DNA from 4 places in the Mesorhizobium sp. B2-8-1 genome. Region 1 is predicted to be linked to each of the others. Evidence: predicted binding sites of a transcription regulator. Region 1 holds the regulator's gene; each other region holds the start of a gene.

Region 1 (5,271 bases):
GCGTCAGCGACATGGCGACACCCGCCAGGATGGCGGCTGTGAATCTCTTCATCTTAATCCTCCCTGCGCCGCGTATGGCGCGACCAAACAGGCCCGTAGGCCGGCACAAAGGCTCTATTTTTTCGAGCCTCGAAAAAACACTGGTCCATCGTCGGAACGCTGTCAACGTCGATTCTGATGTATTTTGATGTCCTCGTGAATTTTTTTCGAGCTCCGGAATAAATAATGACAGCCAAGGCCGGTTCTGCCACTATTTGACGGTCGTCGGGGTCCTGGGGAGAGAACGCGGCGACGGGGAGGATGCGAGAAACATGTCGGTCGGAATCCGCCACGATGATTTGCGCCGACGCAACCGGGCGATGGTGATCGCGGCCGTGCGCCGTGCCGGGCAGCCCTCGCGCACCGAGATTGCCGCGACCACCGGGCTCAGCCATTCCACCATATCGGCGATCTCCTCCGACCTGATTGGCGAAGGCATCCTGGCGCAGAGCAAGCCGAGCGAGGCCGGTGCTCTGAAACGCGGCCGGCCGCAGGTCGGCCTCGGCCTCAACCCTGAAGCCGCGGCGGTGATGACCGTGGTGCTGTCGCTGAATTTTCTCTCCGTCGCCGTCATCGACTATGCCGGCCAGGTGATATCTGAAGAGCAGCGCCGGCTGGACACGCTCACCCTGTCGCGCGAGGCGCTGATCGGCGAATGCGTGGCCATCGTCAGGCGGCGGTTCGAGGATCCCGACCTCGACGTCGGCAGCATCGCCCGCATCGCGCTGGCGATCCAGGGCATCACCGACACGGATGCGCGCGCCATGCTGTGGTCGCCGATCACGCCGCAGACCGACATCGCCTTCGCCGACATACTGGAGACCGAGTTCGGCATTCCAGCCACCATGGAGAACGATTGCAACATGATGGCGGTGGCGCTGCGCTGGCGCGATCCCCAGCGCTACCGCGACGACTTCATCGCCATCCTTTTGTCGCACGGCATCGGCATGGGCTTGGTGCTGAAGGGTGAACTGTTCACCGGCACCCATTCATCCGGAGGCGAGTTCGGCCACATGATCCATCGCCCCGGCGGGGCGCTCTGCCGCTGCGGGCGGCGCGGCTGCGTCGAGGCCTATGCCGGCAACTATGCCATCTGGCGCAACGCGAGGCAGCTTGGCGAGGACACCGAGCCCGTCGACGTCAGCGACGCCGACATGCGCACCCTGGCGGCCTCGGCGCGCGAAAAGGACGGGCCGGAGCGCGAAGCCTACCGCAAGGCCGGCGAGGCGCTGGGTTACGGCCTTGGCAGCCTGTTCGCGCTGATCGATCCGGCGCCGGTCGCCATGGTCGGCGTCAGCGCCGCCGCCTTCGACCTGATCGAGCCGGCTCTGCGCGAGGCCATTGCCCAGACCGCCGGCGGCCAGCACTCGAAATCGATTTCCTTCGACACCGAGCCGAACGAACTGCCACTGATCCGCGAGGGCTGCGCCATGCGCGCGCTGACCTTCGTCGACCAGGAGATTTTCGCGCCGGGGGCACAGGCGAAATCAGGCGTGGGCGAGAACGTTGCGTGACATATCCCTAGTCTTCGCGAATCGCATACCCCGCGCCCCGAATGGTGCGGATCACGTCAGGCATGCGGCCATTGTTGACCGCCTTGCGCAGCCGGCCGACATGCACGTCCACGGTGCGCTCGTCGATATAGATCGTTTCGCCCCAGACATTGTCGAGCAGTTGGCTGCGCGAGAACACGCGGCCGGGATGTCGCATCATGAATTCGAGCAGGCGGAACTCGGTCGGCCCGAGCCGGATCTCGCTTTTCTTGCGGTAGACCCGGTGCGATTCACGGTCGAGCACGATGTCGCCGACCTTGAGCACGCTGGACAGAACTTCGGGCTTGGCGCGGCGCAGCAGCGCCTTGACGCGTGCCATGAATTCCGGCGTTGAGAACGGCTTGACCAGATAGTCGTCGGCGCCGGTGGAGAGACCGCGCACCCGGTCGCTTTCCTCGCCGCGCGCCGTCAGCATGATGATCGGCAGCCGCTCGGTCTCGGGCCGCATCCGGAGACGGCGGCAGAGCTCGATGCCGGACACCGCCGGCACCATCCAGTCGAGCACAAGAAGGTCAGGGACATTCTCCTGCAAGCGGATCTCGGCTTCGTCGCCGCGCGTCACCACCTCTACCTGATAACCCTCCGATTCCAGATTGTAACGGAGCAGCACACCCAGCGGCTCCTCGTCCTCCACCACCATGATGCATGGCGCGATCATCGACTGGTCACCCCTGCCGTCAAGCCGCTGGCGCCGACATCGCCGTCTCGTCCTGCTTCGGGCGATTGGCGGGCAATTGCGTGCCGGTCAGCACATAATAGGCATTTTCGGCAATGTTGGTCACGTGATCGCCGATGCGCTCGAGATTCTTGGCGCAGAACAAAAGATGCGTGCAGGCGGTGATGTTGCGCGGATCCTCCATCATGTAGGTCAGCAGCTCGCGGAAGACCGACGTGTATTTGACGTCGATGCGTTCATCGTCGGCGCGCAGCTTCGCAAGTGCCGCGGCATCGCGCGCCGCATACTCCTCGATCACGCCTTGCACCTGGATCAGCACAAGCTGCGCCATGGCGTCGATGGAGTGCGACAGGTCGCGCGGCGTGGCGGCAAGGCCGACGGTGCCGACGCGCTTGGCGATGTTCTTGGCGAGATCGCCGATGCGTTCGAGATCGCCCGCCATGCGGATCGAGCCGACGACATGGCGCAGATCGTCCGCCATGGGCTGCCGCTTGGCGATCAGGGTGATGGCGCGGTCGTCGAGTTCGCGCTGGCGCGCGTCCATGATGGCGTCGTCGGAGACGACGCGCTGGGCGAGCGCGTTGTCGGAATTCAGGAGCGCCTTGGTCGCGCCGCCGACCATCGATGAGGCGAGATCGCCCATGTCGCGGATCAGCCTGCTGATCTGTCCGAGATCTTCGTCAAAGGCTGCGACTGTGTGTTCGGCCATGATCTTGGTCCTCGTATGCCTGGGATCAGCCGAAGCGGCCGGTGATATAGTCCTGCGTGCGCTTCTCGCGGGGCGACGTGAAGATCTTCTCGGTGCGGTCGAACTCGACCAGCTCGCCCAGATACATGAAGGCGGTCTGCTTCGACACGCGCGCCGCCTGCTGCATGTTGTGGGTGACGATGACGATCGTATAATCGGCCTGCAACTCGTCGATCAGCTCCTCGATCTTGGCGGTCGACAGCGGATCGAGCGCCGAGGCAGGCTCGTCGAGCAGGATGACCTCCGGCTTCACCGCCACCGTGCGGGCGATGCAGAGGCGCTGCTGCTGGCCGCCCGAAAGGCTGAGGCCGCTGGCGTTGAGCTTGTCCTTGACCTCGCTCCACAGTGCCGCGCGCTTCAGCGCCTGCTCGACACGGCCGTCCATCTCCGCCTTGCTGAGCTTCTCATAGAGCCTGACGCCGAAGGCGATGTTCTCGTAGATCGACATCGGGAACGGCGTCGGCTTCTGGAACACCATGCCGATCTTGGTCCTGAGCAGGTTGAGGTCCTGCGAGCGGTCGAGGATATTCTGGCCGTCGAGCAGCACCTGGCCCTCGGCGCTCTGCCTCGGGTAGAGCTCGTAGATGCGGTTGAAGACGCGCAGCAGCGTCGACTTCCCGCAGCCCGAAGGCCCGATGAAGGCGGTGACGCTGCGCTCGGGCAGCGACAGGCTGATATCCTTCAGCGCCTTCGACTGGCCATAGTAGAAATTGAGGTTCTTGACCTCGATCTTGGCTTTCTCGACCGCGACTTCGGGCGTGTTCAACTCGGTGGACAACATCGGTTTCATCTGTCCTCTCTGCGTCCGGTAAGGCTGCGGGCGAAGATGCTCAGCCCGAGAACCGTAAGGGTGATTATGAGTGCGCCGGTCCACGCCAGCTGCTGCCATTCCTCGTAGGGGCTGAGAGCGAACTGGAAGATAGTGACGGGCAGGCTGGCCATCGGCGCATTGAGATTACTCGACCAGAACTGGTTGTTGAGCGCCGTGAAGAGCAGCGGCGCCGTCTCGCCGGAAATGCGGGCGATGGCCAGCAATATGCCGGTGACGATACCCGACAGCGCCGCACGGTAGGCGACCGAGCGGATGACCACCCAGCGCGGCGCGCCGATCGCGGCGCCGGCCTCGCGCAGGGCGTTCGGCACCAGGTTGAGCATGTCCTCGGTGGTGCGCACGACGACCGGGATGACCAGGATGGCCAGCGCGACGGCACCGGCGATCGCCGAGAAATGTCCCATCGGCCGCACCAGCAACTCGTAGACGAACAGGCCGACGATGATCGAGGGTGCCGACAGCAGGATGTCGTTGATGAAGCGCACGACGGTGGTGAGGCGCGAGAAGCGGCCATATTCGGCCATGTAGGTCCCGGCGAGGACACCGATCGGCGTGCCGACGATGACGGCGATGACTGTCATCATGATACTGCCGTAGATGGCATTGAGCAGGCCGCCGGCATCGCCGGGCGGCGGTGTCATTTCGGTGAACACAGAGAGCGAAACACCCGACAGGCCCTTATAGAGCAGTGCGCCGAGGATCAGCGCCAGCCAGGCCAAGCCGATGCCCGCCGCCGTGACGCATAGCGTCATCATCACGGCATTCCTGCGCTTGCGTCGATTGTGAAGCGATGTGGCCGTCGACATCGGTCAGGCTCCCGTGCGGCTGTCCATGCGCAGCAGCATGTAGCGCGCAAGGGCAAGGATCAGGAAAGTGATGACGAACAGGATCAGGCCGAGCGCCACCAGCGAAGACGTATAGAGATCGCCGTCGGCTTCGGTGAATTCGTTGGCGATGGTCGCCGAGATCGTCGTGCCGGGCGCGAACAGCGAGGCGCTGATGCGGTGGGCGTTGCCGATGACGAAGGTTACCGCCATGGTTTCGCCGAGCGCGCGGCCGAGGCCGAGCATGACGCCGCCCATGATGCCGACGCGGGTATAGGGGATGACGACGCGGCGCGTGACCTCCCAGGTCGTGCAGCCGATGCCGTAGGCCGATTCCTTCAGCACCGCCGGCACCGTGTCGAAGACATCCTTGGTGATCGAGGTGATGAAGGGCAGGACCATGATGGCAAGGATCATCGCCGAGGTCAGAAGGCCGATGCCGTAGGGCGGGCCGGCAAACAGGCTGGAGAGTCCCGGCACGTCGTGGAAAAGCTTGATGATGAAGGGCTGCACCGTCGTCTGCAGGAACGGCGCGAACACGAACAGGCCCCAGATGCCGTAGATGATTGAGGGTATGCCGGCAAGCAGCTCGACGGCGA
Region 2 (5,271 bases), on a different contig from region 1:
CATGGTGGCGGTGTCGATGGCATTTGTATAGCCAAAGCGCGGCAGCGTGGTGCGGTAGGCCCGCACCAGGAAGATCGCCTCGATCATGTCGCCGCGCGCCTGCACGATAGCGAGTGCGGCGAGTTCGCGATCGTAAAGCGAGCCTTCGCTCATCACCCGGTCGACGCCGAGCGCCAGCTGTTCGACGATCTGGTCGAGGCGCAGTGCCGGTACCGAGCGGTCACCGCGCCGACGGTCAGCGAGCAGGCTGTGGGCGTTGGCGATCGCGGCTTCGCCGCCTTTTACCGCAACATACATCGCTAGGCCTCCGTCGTCTTGATGCGTGTCGTACGCGGCAGGCAGGCGAGGCTGTCATGTGCCGCCAGGATGATGTCGACGCCGCGCGGAAAGCGGTTGATGTTCTGCTTCCACTGCTCGATGAAATGACGCGGCATGCGGGCCGGCGCGATCGTCGCCGTCTTCTCGATGCCAGGACCTTCGAGCAGCAGCGGCGTGCCTGACGTGAGATCGCCTACCTGCAGGATCAATGTGGTCGAGCGGTCGGGATAGTCCTGCGTGCCTTGCGAGAAACCGTCGAGCGCCATCATCTCGGCCGGCGAGGCCACAAACGCGAAATGCGCGTCGGCCGGGGTGTTGGCCAGCGGCGCACCGCTGTGAAAGCCGAGCCAGGACATGACCGCTGCCGAGGCATGCAGGGCCGGGTCGAGCCAGAGCGGCGTGTCATTGTCGCACAATGCCAGCGCAACCGCGCCCGATGTCGCCGAAAGCGGCGCCGGCGGGCGGGCCAGGGCCGGCAAGGGTTGCACGCTGCCCGGCCGCGCCATTGCGTCCATGACGGCGCGAAACACCGTCTGGGCGTTGAACACCGGATCGGCGAACCCGCCCTCGATCGATTGCGCTGCGATATCCATCAATCTTCTCCGCGAACCATGGTGAAGAAATCCACCTTCGTTGCCGCCGTTTCGGCGCGGCGCCTTTCTCGTGCCGTGGTCAAGGCAGCCCGCAGCGGCGCGAGAAGGCCCGTTTCGACCGCCTCTCGGTGGGCGGGGTCCTGCCACAGCGCGTCGGCGATGGCCGCCAGCTTCGCCTTCTGCTTGTCGCGGCCGAGCGCATAGCAATGGCCGACCTGTCCGGACGGCAGGCGCACTGTGGCGCGGGTCACGGTGGCCTCGCCGACATTGAACGGCGCGCCGCCGCCGCCGATGCGGCCGCGCATGGTAACCAGGCCGGTCTCGGGACCGCGCAGCAGTTCGGCCTCGGCAGGCAGGCCGGATTCGTTCCAGAGGCGAACGATGTCGTCGCCGCTGGACTGCGCCAGGGTTGCCATGGCCGCCTTGCGTTCGGCCTGGTCGCGCGCTTCCTGTCCTCGCATGAGCAACACCCTTGCTTCTAATTTGTCTATTGATATAGACAACCATACGAATTATACCCATTACCTAACGCGAGTCCATGACGGGTGCGTGACAGGGGCCGGCCAGGGGCGAAACCGTGAACGGAAAACACGTGGCTGACGGTATCGAGCGGCGCAGCGGCGTCTCGTTGTGGCGCCAGATCGCCGACCGAATCCTGCAATCGATCGCTGCCGGCGATTTTGCCGAGAATGCCGCGCTGCCGCCGGAGGTGGCGCTGGCCGAGCGCTATGGCGTCAACCGTCACACGGTGCGCAGCGCCATCGCGGCGCTCGTGCAAGACGGGGTACTGCGGGCCGAGCAGGGGCGCGGCACTTTCGTGCTGTCGCGCAAGCGGCTGTCCTATCCGATCGGCGCGCGCACGCGATTTTCAACCGGCTTGCAGGGCCAGGCGTCGGAGCGGCATATCGTGCTGCTGGCCTCATCGGTCGAGCCCGCCAGCCGGCGCGTCGCCGAAGCCCTGGGCGTTGCCAGGGGATCGGATGTGATTCGCCTGGAGACGCGCGGCGAGGCCGATGGGAAGCCGGTGTCGCGCGCTTCCGGCTGGTTCGACGCCAGGCGCTTCGCCGGCATCGATGTGGCCATGGCCGAGACCGGGTCGATCACCGCATCGCTCAAGCGTTTCGGCATAGACGATTATCTCAGGCAATCGACGGTGCTGTCGGCGCGTCACGCCGATGCTTCCGACCTTGCCGACCTCGATCTGCAGCCGGGCGGCATCGTGCTGGTCACGGTGGCCGTCAACATGACGCCGGACGGCCGGCCGATCCAATTCGCCGAGGCGCGCTTCCCGGCGGAGCGGGTGGAGCTGAAACTGTCGGCGCTGTAGGCGTGTCGGCCTAACGCTGGAATCAGACCAGCCCGGTCGCGCGCACTTGTCAGCGGCTTGGCGTTTGGGGGTCGACCTGCGCGGGGGTGTGGTCAATTCGGGCCGGGTTCACGGCCTGCCATGTTATGCCCCTACCTCGATCACGGCCTTGATCAGCCCGGATTTCTCATGCGCCCAGCGGGCGAGGTCACGTGGCGTGTCGGCAAGCGTGGTGCGGTGGGTGACGAGCTTGGCCAGCGGCACCGCGCCATCGCGGATCGAAGCGGCGACGTGGTCAAAGTCGGCCCTCAAGGCATTGCGGCTGCCGACAAGCGTCATCTCGCGCTTGTGGAACTCGGGGTCGGAAAAGGCGATGTCGTCCTTCACGACGCTGACCAGCACCAATGTCCCGCCATGCGCGACATGAGCGAAGGCCGACTGCACCGAGGGGGTGTTCCCGGTGGCGTCGAAGACCACGTCGAAGCCTTCGCCTGATGTCGCTTCGCTGACCAGATCGGATGCCGCGCCGCGCGACCCGTCGAGGGTCTTGAAGCCGAGTTCATTGGCGGCGAAGCCGAGCCTTTCGCTGCTCATGTCGAGCAGCGTCACGTCGAGCCCGGCGATGCGGGCGAAGATGGCGGTGCCGAGCCCGATCGGTCCGGCGCCGATGACGAGCGTCCGTGCGCCGGGATCGGCACGCGAGCGCCGCACCGCATGGGCGCCGATGGCCAGGAACTCGACGGCCGCGGCATCGGCCAACGACAGGCCGTTGGCTGGATAGAGGTTTTGTTCCGGGATAAGGATCTGTTCGCACATGGCGCCGTCGCGATGCACGCCGAGCACTTCGATCCGGACACAGCAATTGGGTTTACCGTGCCGGCAGGCGATGCATTTGCCGCACGCCAGATAGGGATTGATGATGACCGGCTCGCCCGTGGCAAGACCAACGCCTTCGCCCGCCTCGACGATGGTCCCCGACACTTCATGGCCCATGATGCGGGGGTAGGCGAGGAAGGGATGCTTGCCCTCGAAGATGTGGTAGTCGGTGCCGCAGATGCCGACATGGCTGACCGCCACCAGCGCCCAGCCGGGAGGCGGCGAGCCAGCCGCGGGACGGTCTTCCACGACAAGGTCGCCGGGCGAACGGCAGACAACGGCTTTCATGCTTCAATCCAGTCGGTTCATGGAATCGTCGGCCGATTTTCGACCCGGCCGGCGATCGATTTTACTTGCCACCTCGGCGGCGCAGGCCGTCGAAGTAGACGATGACGATGATCAACATGCCGGTGATGACGCGCTGCCAGAACGTGTTGACGTTGAGCAGGTTGGCGCCGTTGTTGATGGTGGAGAGGATGAACGAGCCGATCAGCGGCCCGTGCACCGAACCGATAGCGCCGAACAACGACGTGCCGCCGATCACCGACGAGGCGATGGCTTGCAGCTCGTAGGTGTCGCCCTGCGTCGGATTGCCGATGCCGATGCGGGACGCGAGCAGCACGCCGACGAAAGCCGCGCACAGGCCGGACAGCACATAGGCCATGTAGATCGTGCGCGGCACGTTGACGCCGGAGAGGCGCGCGGCTTCCGCGTTCGAGCCGACGGAGAAGAGATAGCGTCCCCATCGCGTGTGGTGCAGGAAGACGTAGGAGGGCAGGGCAACCACGATTACCATCCAGAACAGATAGGGGATCCCCAACAGCGAGCCGCGCGAAAACGCCTGGAACGCGTCGCTGTTGATCGATATCGAATTGCCATTGGTCATCAGGAGACCGATGCCGCGCAGCGAGGTCATGGTCGCCAGCGTGATGATGAAGGGCGGCAGGCCCATCCTGACGATGCCGAAACCGTGGAACAGGCCGATGGCGACCCCCACCAGCAGTGTCGCCAGAACCGCGATCCAGACCGGCCAGCCGGCATTGATCAGCAGCGCGACGATGACGGTGGCGAAGCCGACGATGGCGCCGACGGAAAGGTCGATGCCGCCGGTGATGATGACGAAGGTCTGGCCGACGGCCAGGATGGCGATCAGGGAACCCTGGCGCAGCAGGTTGGTGATGTTGAGCGCCGAGGCGAAGGACGGCGTCGCGACCGCCAGGATGACCCACATCAGAAGCAGCAGGCCAAGCAGCGTCAGCCCGAACAGGGCATTGTAGTTGCGCTTCGGCTTTTCGGCAGGGATCGCCTCGGTGCTCATGTCTGTCCTCCCGTCTTTTCTTGTTTCTCGGCCAGGGCCTGGCTCAGAATGTCCTCGTGATCGGCGGTGCGGAAACCATGCGTGGCCACCAGCTTGCCGCGCCGGAACACATGCAGCGTGTCAGCCAGTTCGTAGACCTCAGGCAGGTAGGACGAGATCAGGATGATGCCCGCGCCCTTGGACAACAGCACACTGAACAGCCGGTAGATCTCGGCCTTGGTGCCGACATCGACGCCCACCGTCGGCTCGTCGAAGATGAACAGTTTGGCGCCGTGCGCCAGCCACTTGCCGATGACGATCTTCTGCTGGTTGCCGCCGGACAGGCTGGAGGCCAGCGCGCCGCGCGTCGGCGTCTTGATCCTGAGGTCGGCGATCTGCCGGTCCGCCTCGGCCTTCTCCTGCGCAGACGAGATCAGCAGATTTTTCGATATGCGCTTGTAGATCGGCAAATTGAGGTTCAATGCGACCGGCAGGTTGAGGCACAGGCCCTGGTCGCGGCGGCTTTCCGGTGCCAGCGCCATGCCGAGCTTGATGGCGTCGTGCTCGGAGTTGACCTGCACCTCCTTGCCTTCCCACAACACTTGGCCGGCCGATTTGCGGTGGCGGCCGTAGAGGGTGGTGACGAATTCGCTGCGGCCGGCTCCGATCAGGCCGTAGAGCCCGACGATCTCGCCCGCGCGCACCGACAGAGAGACATTCTCGAAACCCTTGCCGGACAGGTTCCGCGCCTCGGCGATCACGGCGCCCGGCGTGAAATGCTCCTTGTGATAGATCTGCTCGATCGAGCGGTTGATCATCAGCTTGACCAGCTCCGGCTCATTGGTCTCGGCGATGTTGCGGGTGCCGACCAGCGTGCCGTC
Region 3 (5,271 bases), on a different contig from region 1:
TCGCCTCGCGCGTCACTTGCTGTGCGGTCAACGGAAAGCCGCGGGCCTGGTTGTCGTCCATCAGCCGGGTCAGGAGTTCCTGGTCGAGCGAGCCCCAGTTGACGCCGATGCGCACCGGCTTGTCATGTTTGATCGCCATCTCGACGATTGCCCCGAACTGCCGGTCCTTCTTGTCCTTGAAGCCGACATTGCCGGGATTGATGCGGTATTTGGCCAGCGCCTCGGCGCAGGCCGGATGATCGGCCAGGAGCTTGTGACCAATATAGTGGAAGTCGCCGACGATGGGCACGTTGATACCGAGCCGCGCCAGCCGCTCCCGGATGCGCGGCACGGCGGCGGCGCTTTCATCGCGGTCTACGGTGATGCGCACGATCTCGGAGCCGGCGCGATGCAGCGCCGCGACCTGGGCGACCGTCTGGTCGACATCGGCGGTATCCGTATTGGTCATCGACTGCACGACGACGGGAGCACCGCCGCCAACCACCACGCCGCCCACATCGACGCCAACCGAGGTGCGGCGCGGGAAGGGAAAGGAATAATATCCGGTCATGCCGGCAGCCTTTAATCTCTGGAGCGCCGCGCGTCCACTTGGACGCACAAAAGCGCGCTCCGGGCCGATGCGCTGAAGTCCGGGCATGAGGTGGAGGAGCAAAGATGGCTTGTCAATGGCGACAGGTCGCCACTGGCCGCAATCGATGCCGCCGCCGGTTGCTCGGCGCCCGACTTTTATCGCTCGCTTGCGTCGGCCAATCGGCTACCTGGCGATTGGCAGGCCCCATCGCTTTGTCTTTCCCGGAACGAGTCCGTCATTTCGGGGAGGAGCAAGGAGAAGAGCGACGCAGCGCAGTCCCAGAATCCAAGCCCTGACCTCAGAGCGCCGCGGCAAGGCGGAATTCTGCTCCGCTGCACTCTTCGGTCAGTTATGGTAAAGGGGAGCCGCGACGAGCTTCGCCCCTACTCGTCCTGGGACTAGGAAGTCGGAAGGCCTCTGCCTGGTACGAATATCTGTGATGGTCGACCTGAAATCGAAGATCAAAACCACCAGTCCGGCGGCAATTGCCGCCGGCAGGAAAGACCCGAATGGTGAGCGGTTATGTCAGTGGGGCATCAATGCGTCGTGGGTTTGGCCCTCAGTTTTTCAATCTCGTCCTTGATTGCCAGCTTGCGTCGCTTGAGATTCACGATTTCCAGGTCGTCCACCGACGGGTGATTCATCGCGTCATCGAGCTCGCGTTCGATGTCGCCGTGTTTCCGCTGCAACTCATCAAGATGGGATGCAAGAGACATGATTGGTTCTCCCTTTCATGATTTCCTCGATTGCAGCCGCCAAAGGCGCGTCCACCGCAGGCTCGCTCTGTGACGGCACAATGACAGTGTGCCACCTTCGCGCAGCGATGTCGAATGATCCGTGGTAGCATTCCACGACAACGTGAAATGTGATATGGGCTGCGCGCCGGTGGCAGAGAGTGCCACCCCCCGCCCAATCAGGCCCAGCTTTGGGCGCCGCAGACGTGCAGACGGTAGAGAATGTCCGATCAGGAACAGGCCGATATTCGCCTCGAATTTTCCCGGCTGAAGCAGGAACACGCCGATTTCGACGCCGCGATCAATGCGATGATCGCCATGAACTGCGACCCGCTGCAGATCCAGCGCATGAAGAAGAAGAAGCTTGCGCTGAAGGATCGGCTGATGAAGCTGGAAGACAGGATCATCCCGGACATCATCGCCTGACTTCAGGTCCAGGCCGCGATCGAAAGCCGCGCCGCGCGTTCGCGCAACAGGGCCAGGAGTTCGCCTGTCTTCTCCTGCGATGTGTCGATGGGCACCACTAGGCACATCGTCGCCTCGACGGTGCCGGGTGCTGAAAACACCGGCGCGGCGAGGCATTTCGTATAGGCGTCGACGAGCCCCGAAGTGATGCAATAGCCGGTGGCTCGCGCCGTCGCTATGTCGGCGATGAAATCGTCCAGCCGCAATCTGCGGCCATCGGGCAGCATAAGGTCGTCTTCCGATATCATGGCTTCGATCCGGGCCTGTTCGAGGCCGGCGAGCAGCAGCCTGCCTGACGCGGTCCAGGGCAGCGGAATCTGCAATCCGGTGGCGGAGCTGATGCGGAACGGCCGGGTGCCCGGGCTCGAGTGGACGATCGTGTAGCGGCCGCTCTGCAGCATGCACAGTTCGGAGGTCTCACCGGTCTCGCGCGACAGGTTGTCGACCTCCTGGCGTCCTCGCCTCAAGAGGTCGTTGCCGCGCACATAATCCATTCCATAGAGATAGAGCTTCTTACCGAAATAGACGCGGTTGCCGTCGCCGGCCATCTCCAGGAGGCCCGCATCGACCAGCGATCGCACCAGTGTGTAGGTGGTCGAACGCGGCGCGTTGACCCCCTTGGCGAGGTCGCCGATACCGATGGCGCGCTGCGTCGAATGAAGGAACTCCAGAATCTGGAGCACCCGGTTGAGGCCCTTCTCCCGAGAGACCGAAATCTTTGCGTCCGCTGAGACCGCCAAGGCGCTGCCATCTTGCATTGTCGATTCCTGATGTTAGTATCTGTCTTGTACAGGATACACTCGTCCCTTGTAAGAGACAATTTCTGTAACGATCCGGGTGCGCGTATTGCCTGTGCGTAGGGGAACACAACACGAAAGGAGGTCGCTGTGGACGACACATCCAAAAGGCGTGATTTTCTGAAACTGGGCATGGCCGGACTGGCAACGGCCGGCGTCATGAGCGCGGCGGCAACGGTCGACGTCCAGAAGGCGGCGGCGCAGGCTGCGCCCGATAGCTTGCTACGCACCGTGCTGGAGCGCGGCAAATTGATTGTCGGCACCGGAAGCACCAATGCGCCATGGCATTTCGAGAACGATGCCGGCGAACTCGTCGGCATGGACATCACCATGGGGCGCATCCTGGCAAAGGGCTTGTTCGATGACCCGGCCAAGGTCGAGTTTGTCATGCAGGACCCGGCGCAGCGCATTCCGAACGTGACGACGAACAAGGTCGACATCACCATCCAGTTCATGACCATGACCGCGCAGCGCTCGCAGCTGATCAACTTCTCCAGGCCTTACTACGTCGAGGGCGTCGCCTTGCTGACTTTGCCCGGCGCCGAGAACAAGACCTTCGACAAGCTGCTTGCCGCAGGCTCCGCGACGCGCGTTTCCATCCTGCAGAATGTCGACGCCGAATCTTCGGTGCATTTTGCCTTGCCGGAGGCGCAGGTGATGCAGATCGATACACAGGCCAACGTGCTGCAGGCATTGGAATCCAAGCGTGCCGATGCCGCTGCCGTCGACCTCTCCACCGTGCGCTGGCTCGCCTCGCGCAATCCGGACAAATACTTCGATGCCGGCAAGAGCTGGTACTCGATGCTTTATGGCGCGGCGCTCCGGCAAGGCGATCTCGATTGGCTGACCTTCGTCAACCAGACCTTCACCATCGCCATGTTCGGCCATGAAACGGCGCTCTATGACGCCGCGTTCAAGGACTATTTCGGGCAGGAGCCGCCGGCGCGCCACCCCGGCTTCCCGGTTATCTGACGTCATCGGCGGAAGGGCGCCGACCCTTCCGCCTTTTTTCCTGGCGACGCGGCCAGCTTTGCGTCACATCGGGAGCACTGAGGCCGACGCATGGGTTATGCGCTCAATTTCAACCTGATCTGGCGGCATTTCGACAAGCTGTGGGGCGGTCTGCTGCTCAGCCTGGAGCTCGCCGTCATCTCGATCGCCATCGGCATCGTCATCGGTCTGGTCCTGGCGGTCTGGTACGTGTCGGCCGGACGCATGGTGCGCGGCATCATTGCCGCCTATGTCGAATTCATCCGAAACGTGCCGCTGATCCTGCTCGTCTATCTCGTCTTCTACGGTCTGCCGACCGTGGTCGACATCGCCTACAGCGCGCAAACCTCGTTCGTCGCCACGCTGGCGCTCTACAGCGGCGCCTATCTGGTCGAGGTGTTCCGCTCCGGTCTCGAAGCGGTGCCGCGCGGCCAGCTAGACGCCGGCAAGGCGATCGGCCTGACGCCCTGGCAAAGGCTGCTCCATGTGCGCCTGCCGACCATGCTGCGCATCACGCTGCCGGCGCTTTCCAACACTTTCATATCGCTGTTCAAGGACACCTCCGTCGCTTCGGTCATCTCGGTGCCCGAACTGACCTTCGGCGCGCAATGGATCAACTTCAACACCTTCCGCATCGTCGAGGTCTATCTCGTCGTGACGGCGATGTATCTGCTGACCGGCTACGCCCTGCTTTACGCGCTCCGGCTCGTCGAACGATGGTTCAAGGTGGTGCACTAGCATGCTTGGCCAGATCGCCTACGCCTTGCCTTTCCTGGCTCAGGGTTTTGCGCTGACGCTTTGGGTGTCGCTGCTGGTCGTGACGTTCTCGCTCGTCGCCGGTGTCGTCCTTGGCGTCGGCCTGGTCTATGGCCCGGCGCCGGCGCGCTGGGCGGTGCGCATCTTCAGCGACACTATTCGCGGCATACCGATCCTGGTGCTCATCTTCTTCGTCTACTACGGGATGCCGGCCGTCGGGCTTCACCTGCCGTCCTTCTGGGCTGCCGTGCTGGCGCTGACCTTGTTCAAGACAGCCCAGGTCGTCGAATATCTCCGGGGCGCCGTCGGCTCCATCCCGAAGGGACAATCGGAGGCGGCAATGGCGATCGGCCTGACCTTCCGCCAGCGGCTGGCCCATGTCATCTTTCCGCAAGCGTTCAGGCGTTTCCTGCCGCCCTGGATCAATGGCGTCACCGACGCGGTCAAGGGCAGCGCGCTGGTCTCGCTGCTCGGCATCACCGATCTCATGCAGGCCATCAACCAGGTCATCGGCCGCACCTATGAGGCCATGCCGCTCTACATCCTTGGCGCCCTCATCTACTTCGCCGTCAACTATGCGCTTTCGCTTGCCAGCAGGCGGCTGGAGCGGCGTTTCTCCTTCATCCGGGAATAGCAATGTCCACAAGCTCGAACGATGCCCCGGCCCTTCTCGACATCCGCGATGTGTCCAAATCCTTTGGCGCCGTCCAGGTCCTGCGCTCGGTCAGCCTGCGCGTGGCGCGCGGCGAGGTGGTGACGGTCATCGGGCCCTCGGGCAGCGGCAAGACCACGCTGCTGCGCTGCGTCAACTTCCTGGAGAGCTATGACAGCGGGTCCATCCGCATCGACGGCAAGGAGGTCGGCTTCCGAGAAACCGGAGCCCGCCAGCGCCGCAGCGAACGCGACCTTGCCGCGATGCGCGCCGAGACCGGCATGGTGTTCCAGAGCTTCAACCTGT
Region 4 (5,271 bases), on a different contig from region 1:
GGAAATGCTATCGACGACGTCGCCGAGAAAGAAGGCGGACTGGATCAGGCTGAAGGGGATGTAGTCGGACGACAATATGTCGAGCAGGCCGTCGCTGGCCAGCGTGCGCGCCGAGACGTTGCCCGAATGCGAGGCGCCCCGCATGACATTGGGCGCGCCCATCAGCACGCCGAGCCCTGCATCCTTCGAAGCCCTGGCGGCTTCCTCGGTGGTTGGGAATTCGGCAACGCGCACGCCTTGCTCGATGGCTTCGTCGACATGGCCCGTCGTCGCATCGTCATGGCTCGCGAGCACGATGCCGCGCTCGTGGCAGGCGGCGGCGATGAAGACGCGGTTCGCCCCCGAATTCCGTGCCGATTCGCCCATCCGCTTCTCACAGAATTTCTGGAAATCGCGATCGGTCAGCTTCAGCTTGCGTTGATAGTAGTAGGCATAGGTTTCGAGGTTGACGAACTGGCGCTGGCCTGGCGCATGGTCCATCAGCGAGGCGAGCTTCACCCGTTCGTCCGTCTCGAAATTGGCGAAGGCCCTGAGGCAATCCGGCGCCGAGACCTCGCAGCGTAGATGGATGAAATGATCGGCCCGCAATCGATCCATCCGCACGCTGTCCTCGATCGCATCGGCGAGCTTGCGGATGTCGGCGGCGTTGAGATCGGCATCCTCGTCCATGCCGACACGCAAGGCGTCGAGCACGGTGGTAATGCCTGCCGTCGCCACTTGCGCGTCATGGGCGAGCACGGCGGCGATCGGGTTCCATCGCACCTTCGGCCGCGGCGCATAATGGCCTTCGAGATGATCGGTGTGAAGCTCGACCAGCCCCGGAATGATGAAGTCGCCAGCCATGTCCTCGCCGGCTCGGACGGCGCCGGCGGATATGTCGGCGATCAGACCGTCACGCATCACGAGCGAGCCGTCGATGATCTCGTCGGCAAGAACGATGCGGGCGTTGCTCAGAATGGTCTCGGCGGTCATTTCAGGCAGTCCTTGGTTTTTTCTGGCCTTTACGGCTTGTTGCTTCAGGCGGATTTTCTGGCCGGACGGCACCCGAGCGCGTGCTGGGAAAGCACCATGAACGGGGCGCCGGGTTCGGGCTCGATGAACAGCGTCAACCCGTCCACAGGCACCGGCTGGCGCAGCACCTCGGCGAACAGACCCTCGATTGCCAGGCGAAGACGAGGGCTTTCCTGTGGCCCGGCCCTGCCGGACAGCGTCATGTGAAAGCGGAAGCTCTCGAAGACGTAAGGATAGCCCCATTGGCAGAGATTGCGGAATTCGCCCGGCTTCAGCGAGTCCGGACTGCGCCGCTCGATCTCGGCCTCCGTTAACGGCGCGCGAAAGCGGTCGAAATCGCGCACCACATCATCGGCGAAGCGATTGAGCGGAGGCAATGCCGCCTCCGGCACCAGCGCGAAGAAACCGTCGATCTGGCTGACGACGAGACGGGGGATCATCACAACGGGCGTCGCCTCGGCAAAGGCGTCGAGCGCTGCGCGCAACGAGGCTTCGGTTTCGTTGGCCGCTAACCGGAAAGGGGCTTTCAGCGTTGCGTGAAAACCATAGCGCCGTGCCGATGCGGTGTGGAAGGCGACTTCCGCCGCCGACAAATCGCCCACCGCCTCCACCGGTCGCGTCGCGGCGCCGAACGGGTCACGGCCCAGCCAGTTGGCGGCGATCCGCGCCAATTTTTCGTCCTGTCGGGGGGTGAAGTAGATGGCGTAGCGCATCGAAAATCCTCGTCAGCCCGTTGCCATAGGTGATTCCCATGACGGATTGACGAAGCTTTGAAGGGTTTTCGAAGGCAAATCGACCCCGCCGGTCCTTAGCCGACGATTTTTCTGATCTGGACCAACAGGTTCAGCCGTGAACGCGCAACGGTCAGGCCTTCGTCAGCCATTCGTGCTCGGGCGCATTGTGGAATTTCCACGTCCGCTTCGGGCCGGCCATGACGTTGAGATAGTAGAGGTCGTAGCCATGACAAGCCGCGCAGGGGTGATAGCCCTTGGGCACCAGCACGACGTCGCCGTCCTCGATCGCCATCGCCTCGTCCAGCGCGCGGGAGCCGTCCTTGTCGGCGTCGGTATAGACCCGCTGGAAAGCAAAGCCCTGCGGCGGGTTGAGGCGGTGATAATAGGTTTCCTCGAGATAGGATTCGTTAGGCAGATTGTCCTGGTCGTGCTTGTGCGGCGGGTAGCTCGACGTATGTCCGCCGGGCGTGATGACCTCGACCACCAGCAGCGAATCGGCCGGCTTGCCCTCGGGCAGGATGTTGGTGACGTAGCGTGTATTGGTGCCCTTGCCGCGTACCTCCTGGCCGAGGTCGTCAGGCCCGATGACGCGAACCGGCAGGCCGCCGCTCAATCCCGGCGCCGAGCAGACCGCCAGTTCCAGTCCGCTATCAGCCGTCACCGACCAGTCCGATCCCTGCGGCACATAGACCGACCATGGTTTGCCTTCGAAGGGCGACATGCGCTGGCCAAGCAGGCCGAGATCCTTGCCGCCGGCCGTGACCGTGCCCTTGCCGGTGACGAACACCAGGCAGACTTCGCGATCGTCCGTTGTTCCCGAAGCCGTTTCGCCCGGTTCCAGCCGGTGCAGGTCGAACCCGACATAGGTCCACCCGGCGCTTTGCGGCGTGACGTGCGCGACACGGCCATGGCCCTTGTCGGCTTTGACCAGCAGCTTCGACATTCTGTCTCTCCTATTCCTTTGGCTTGCTACAAAGCCTGCGAAGCCAAGCCGTGTGGTCGAAGCCTTCCAACTTCGTCATCCTAGGGCGTAGCAGGAGCGAAGCTCCGTCGCGAAGACCCTAGGATCCATGCCGTGACCTCACCCAAAGGGCGCGGCGGAGCGGAATTCTGCACCGCAGCGGCTGTTTTGATGCCCCGGCATGAATCCTGGGGTCTGCGCCGCGTCGCTTCGCTCCTTGCTCCGCCCCAGGATGACGAAGCGAGAGGCGTTTCGCCCGATCTCCCAGGCACGCTATCTGTCATGCATACAGTGCCCGACCCGTAAGCCTTCTGCGCACCATGGACCGTTTATTCCTTGGGCTCGGCCGGAGGCTTAACCTCTTCCGCCGGCTTGTAGAGATAAAAAAACTGCCAGACGCCATAGCCGGCGAAGCCCAGCGCGATCACGCCCCAGAACGGCGTGCCGCTCGCGAATTCGATGATCGACCAGATGACGCACACCGCGACGACGGCGACACGCCGCCACAATGGCCGGAAGAAGGGGTGCTCGGAATCTTTCATCGCGGCAACCTACAGCAAGCCCGGCCTGGCGAGAACCCGATCAGACATCGGGGAAGCCCTGCGTCTCGACCGTATAGCCGGCCGCCGTCATCACCCGCATCAACTCCTTGTGGCCCACCTGCGCCATCTTGAGCGGCGGGTTCTTCTTCGGGTCCTGTTCGGCCTCGACCACGAACCAGCCTTCATAGCCGTGGTCGGCGAAACGCTGCACGATGGCGCCGAAATCCAGCGAGCCGTCGCCCGGCACGGTGAAGGCGCCAAGCGCCACCGCGTCGAGGAAGGACTGCTTCGTGCGGTCGAGCTTCTCGATCACGCCCATGCGCACATCCTTCACATGCACATGGCTGATGCGCTTGTGGTGATTGTCGATGGCGCGCAGCACATCGCCGCCGGCAAAGGCCAGATGGCCCGCATCGAGCAGCAGCGGAATGCCCGCTCCGGAATGGCGCATGAAGGCGTCGAGCTCCGGCTCGGTCTCGACCACCGCCGCCATGTGATGATGATAGGAAAGCGGCATGCCTTGCTCGGCGCACCATTCGCCGAATTCGGTCAGGCGCCTGGCATAGGCCTTCATCTCGTCGCTCGAGAGTTTCGGCTTGGTGGCGAGCGGCTTCGAGCGGTCGCCCTGGATCGAACGGCCAACCTCGCCATAGACGATGCAAGGCGCGTTGACCGCCTTGAACAGGTCGATCATCGGCTGGATGCGATCCTTGTTCTTGCTCATCTCCTCGTCGACCAGCGTGCCCGAGAACCAGCCGCCGCACAGTGTGACGTCAGCCGCCTTCAGGATCGGCAGCATCACCTTGGGGTCCTTGGGAAAGCGCCGTCCCATCTCCATGCCGGTGAAGCCGGCCGAACGCGACTGGCGTAGGCACTCCTCCAACGACACGTCGTCGCTGAGTTCCGCAAGATCGTCGTTCCACCACGCGATGGGGGACATGCCCAGTTTGGCTTTCAAGTCGTCACTCCGGTTCTTGTTCACCCTCCCCCTTGTGGGGAGGGTCGCTGCGAAGCAGCGGGGTGGGGGTGCGGCGCCAGACCCCACCCGGACCTTCGGTCCGACCTCCCCACAAGGAGAGGTAGGGGGTGGGCAGCGCCGAAATCAATCGCCGACGCTCTGCATCCGCCGCTTCTCGTCATAGACCTTGCGCGCCGCGTTCACTTGGCTGCGCTCGGAGACTTCCGGCACCGCCACGTCCCACCAGTGGCCGCCGGCATCGGTGGAGACCAGCGGATCGGTGTCGATGACCAGTACCGTGGTGCGGTCGTTGCCTTTCGCCTGAGCCAGCGCCGTCTCCAGCCCTGCGATCGACGAAACCTTCTCGGCGATCGCCCCCATGCTCGCGGCGTGCGCGGCAAAGTTGACGTCGGGCAGCACCTCGTGGCGCGCATCCTTCAGGAGATTGTTGAAGTTGGCGCCGCCGGTCGCCATCTGCAGCCGGTTGATGCAGCCAAAACCCCTGTTGTCGAGCAGCACGATGGTCAGCTTCAGGCCGAGCATCACCGAGGTGGCGATCTCGGAATTGAGCATCAGATAAGAGCCGTCGCCGATCATGACGACGACCTCTTCTTCAGGCTTGGCCATCTTGGTGCCGAGCCCGCCCGCAATCTCATAGCCCATGGTCGAGAAGCCGTATTCTGCGTGGTAGGAGCCGGGCGCGCCGGCCTGCCAAAGCTTGTGCAATTCGCCCGGCAGCCCGCCGGCGGCGTTGAGCAGCGTCACGCCGGAGCCCATGGCGCGTTGCACGGCGCCGATCACCTGCGCGTCGGAAGGGTAGGCGGCATTGGTCGACGCCGTCACCTTGGCGGCTTCGGCCTGCCATTCCTTCTTGCCGGCTGCCGCATTGTCGGTCCAGGCGGATGGCGCCTTCCAACCCTTCAGCGCGGCACCGAGTTCGGCCAAGCCTTCGGCCGCGTCGGCGACCAGCGGCGATGCCCGATGCTTGCCGGCATCGAAAGGCTGCACATTCAAGCCGATGATGGTCTTGCCCGAATTCTTGAACAGCGCCCAGGAGCCGGTGGT

What was found. Region 1 encodes PhoB, which activates phosphate uptake and scavenging genes when phosphate is short. Its sites were predicted from a motif close to TGTCATNNANCTGTCAT; they were not measured.
Region 2: a site for PhoB is predicted at 1,450-1,466, ahead of phnF (phosphonate metabolism transcriptional regulator PhnF). Genes of this name have one in related genera too.
Region 3: a site for PhoB is predicted at 1,357-1,373, ahead of FJ428_RS24160 (YdcH family protein). Genes of this name have one in related genera too.
Region 4: a site for PhoB is predicted at 1,763-1,779, ahead of FJ428_RS08795 (DUF1045 domain-containing protein). Genes of this name have one in related genera too.

Annotation. Positions count from the first base shown of each region.
Region 1 covers NZ_VFTX01000015.1:29,544-34,814, reverse strand. The annotation lists gene xylF (D-xylose ABC transporter substrate-binding protein) at 1-52, opposite strand, end outside; gene FJ428_RS28675 (ROK family protein) at 312-1,553, shown strand; gene phoB (phosphate regulon transcriptional regulator PhoB) at 1,561-2,250, opposite strand; gene phoU (phosphate signaling complex protein PhoU) at 2,270-2,977, opposite strand; gene pstB (phosphate ABC transporter ATP-binding protein PstB) at 3,003-3,806, opposite strand; gene pstA (phosphate ABC transporter permease PstA) at 3,803-4,654, opposite strand; gene pstC (phosphate ABC transporter permease subunit PstC) at 4,658-5,271, opposite strand, start outside.
Region 2 covers NZ_VFTX01000004.1:203,695-208,965, forward strand. The annotation lists gene FJ428_RS12800 (carbon-phosphorus lyase complex subunit PhnI) at 1-297, opposite strand, end outside; gene phnH (phosphonate C-P lyase system protein PhnH) at 300-911, opposite strand; gene phnG (phosphonate C-P lyase system protein PhnG) at 911-1,372, opposite strand; gene phnF (phosphonate metabolism transcriptional regulator PhnF) at 1,489-2,238, shown strand; gene FJ428_RS12820 (zinc-binding alcohol dehydrogenase family protein) at 2,362-3,381, opposite strand; gene FJ428_RS12825 (ABC transporter permease) at 3,443-4,411, opposite strand; gene FJ428_RS12830 (sugar ABC transporter ATP-binding protein) at 4,408-5,271, opposite strand, start outside.
Region 3 covers NZ_VFTX01000010.1:234,884-240,154, reverse strand. The annotation lists gene ispG (flavodoxin-dependent (E)-4-hydroxy-3-methylbut-2-enyl-diphosphate synthase) at 1-550, opposite strand, end outside; gene FJ428_RS24160 (YdcH family protein) at 1,108-1,287, opposite strand; gene FJ428_RS24155 (YdcH family protein) at 1,528-1,731, shown strand; gene FJ428_RS24150 (IclR family transcriptional regulator) at 1,734-2,528, opposite strand; gene FJ428_RS24145 (transporter substrate-binding domain-containing protein) at 2,658-3,539, shown strand; gene FJ428_RS24140 (amino acid ABC transporter permease) at 3,630-4,295, shown strand; gene FJ428_RS24135 (amino acid ABC transporter permease) at 4,297-4,947, shown strand; gene FJ428_RS24130 (amino acid ABC transporter ATP-binding protein) at 4,950-5,271, shown strand, end outside.
Region 4 covers NZ_VFTX01000003.1:91,406-96,676, reverse strand. The annotation lists gene FJ428_RS08800 (alpha-D-ribose 1-methylphosphonate 5-triphosphate diphosphatase) at 1-972, opposite strand, end outside; gene FJ428_RS08795 (DUF1045 domain-containing protein) at 1,017-1,724, opposite strand; gene iolB (5-deoxy-glucuronate isomerase) at 1,876-2,688, opposite strand; gene FJ428_RS08785 (DUF3329 domain-containing protein) at 3,036-3,248, opposite strand; gene iolE (myo-inosose-2 dehydratase) at 3,289-4,206, opposite strand; gene iolD (3D-(3,5/4)-trihydroxycyclohexane-1,2-dione acylhydrolase (decyclizing)) at 4,351-5,271, opposite strand, start outside.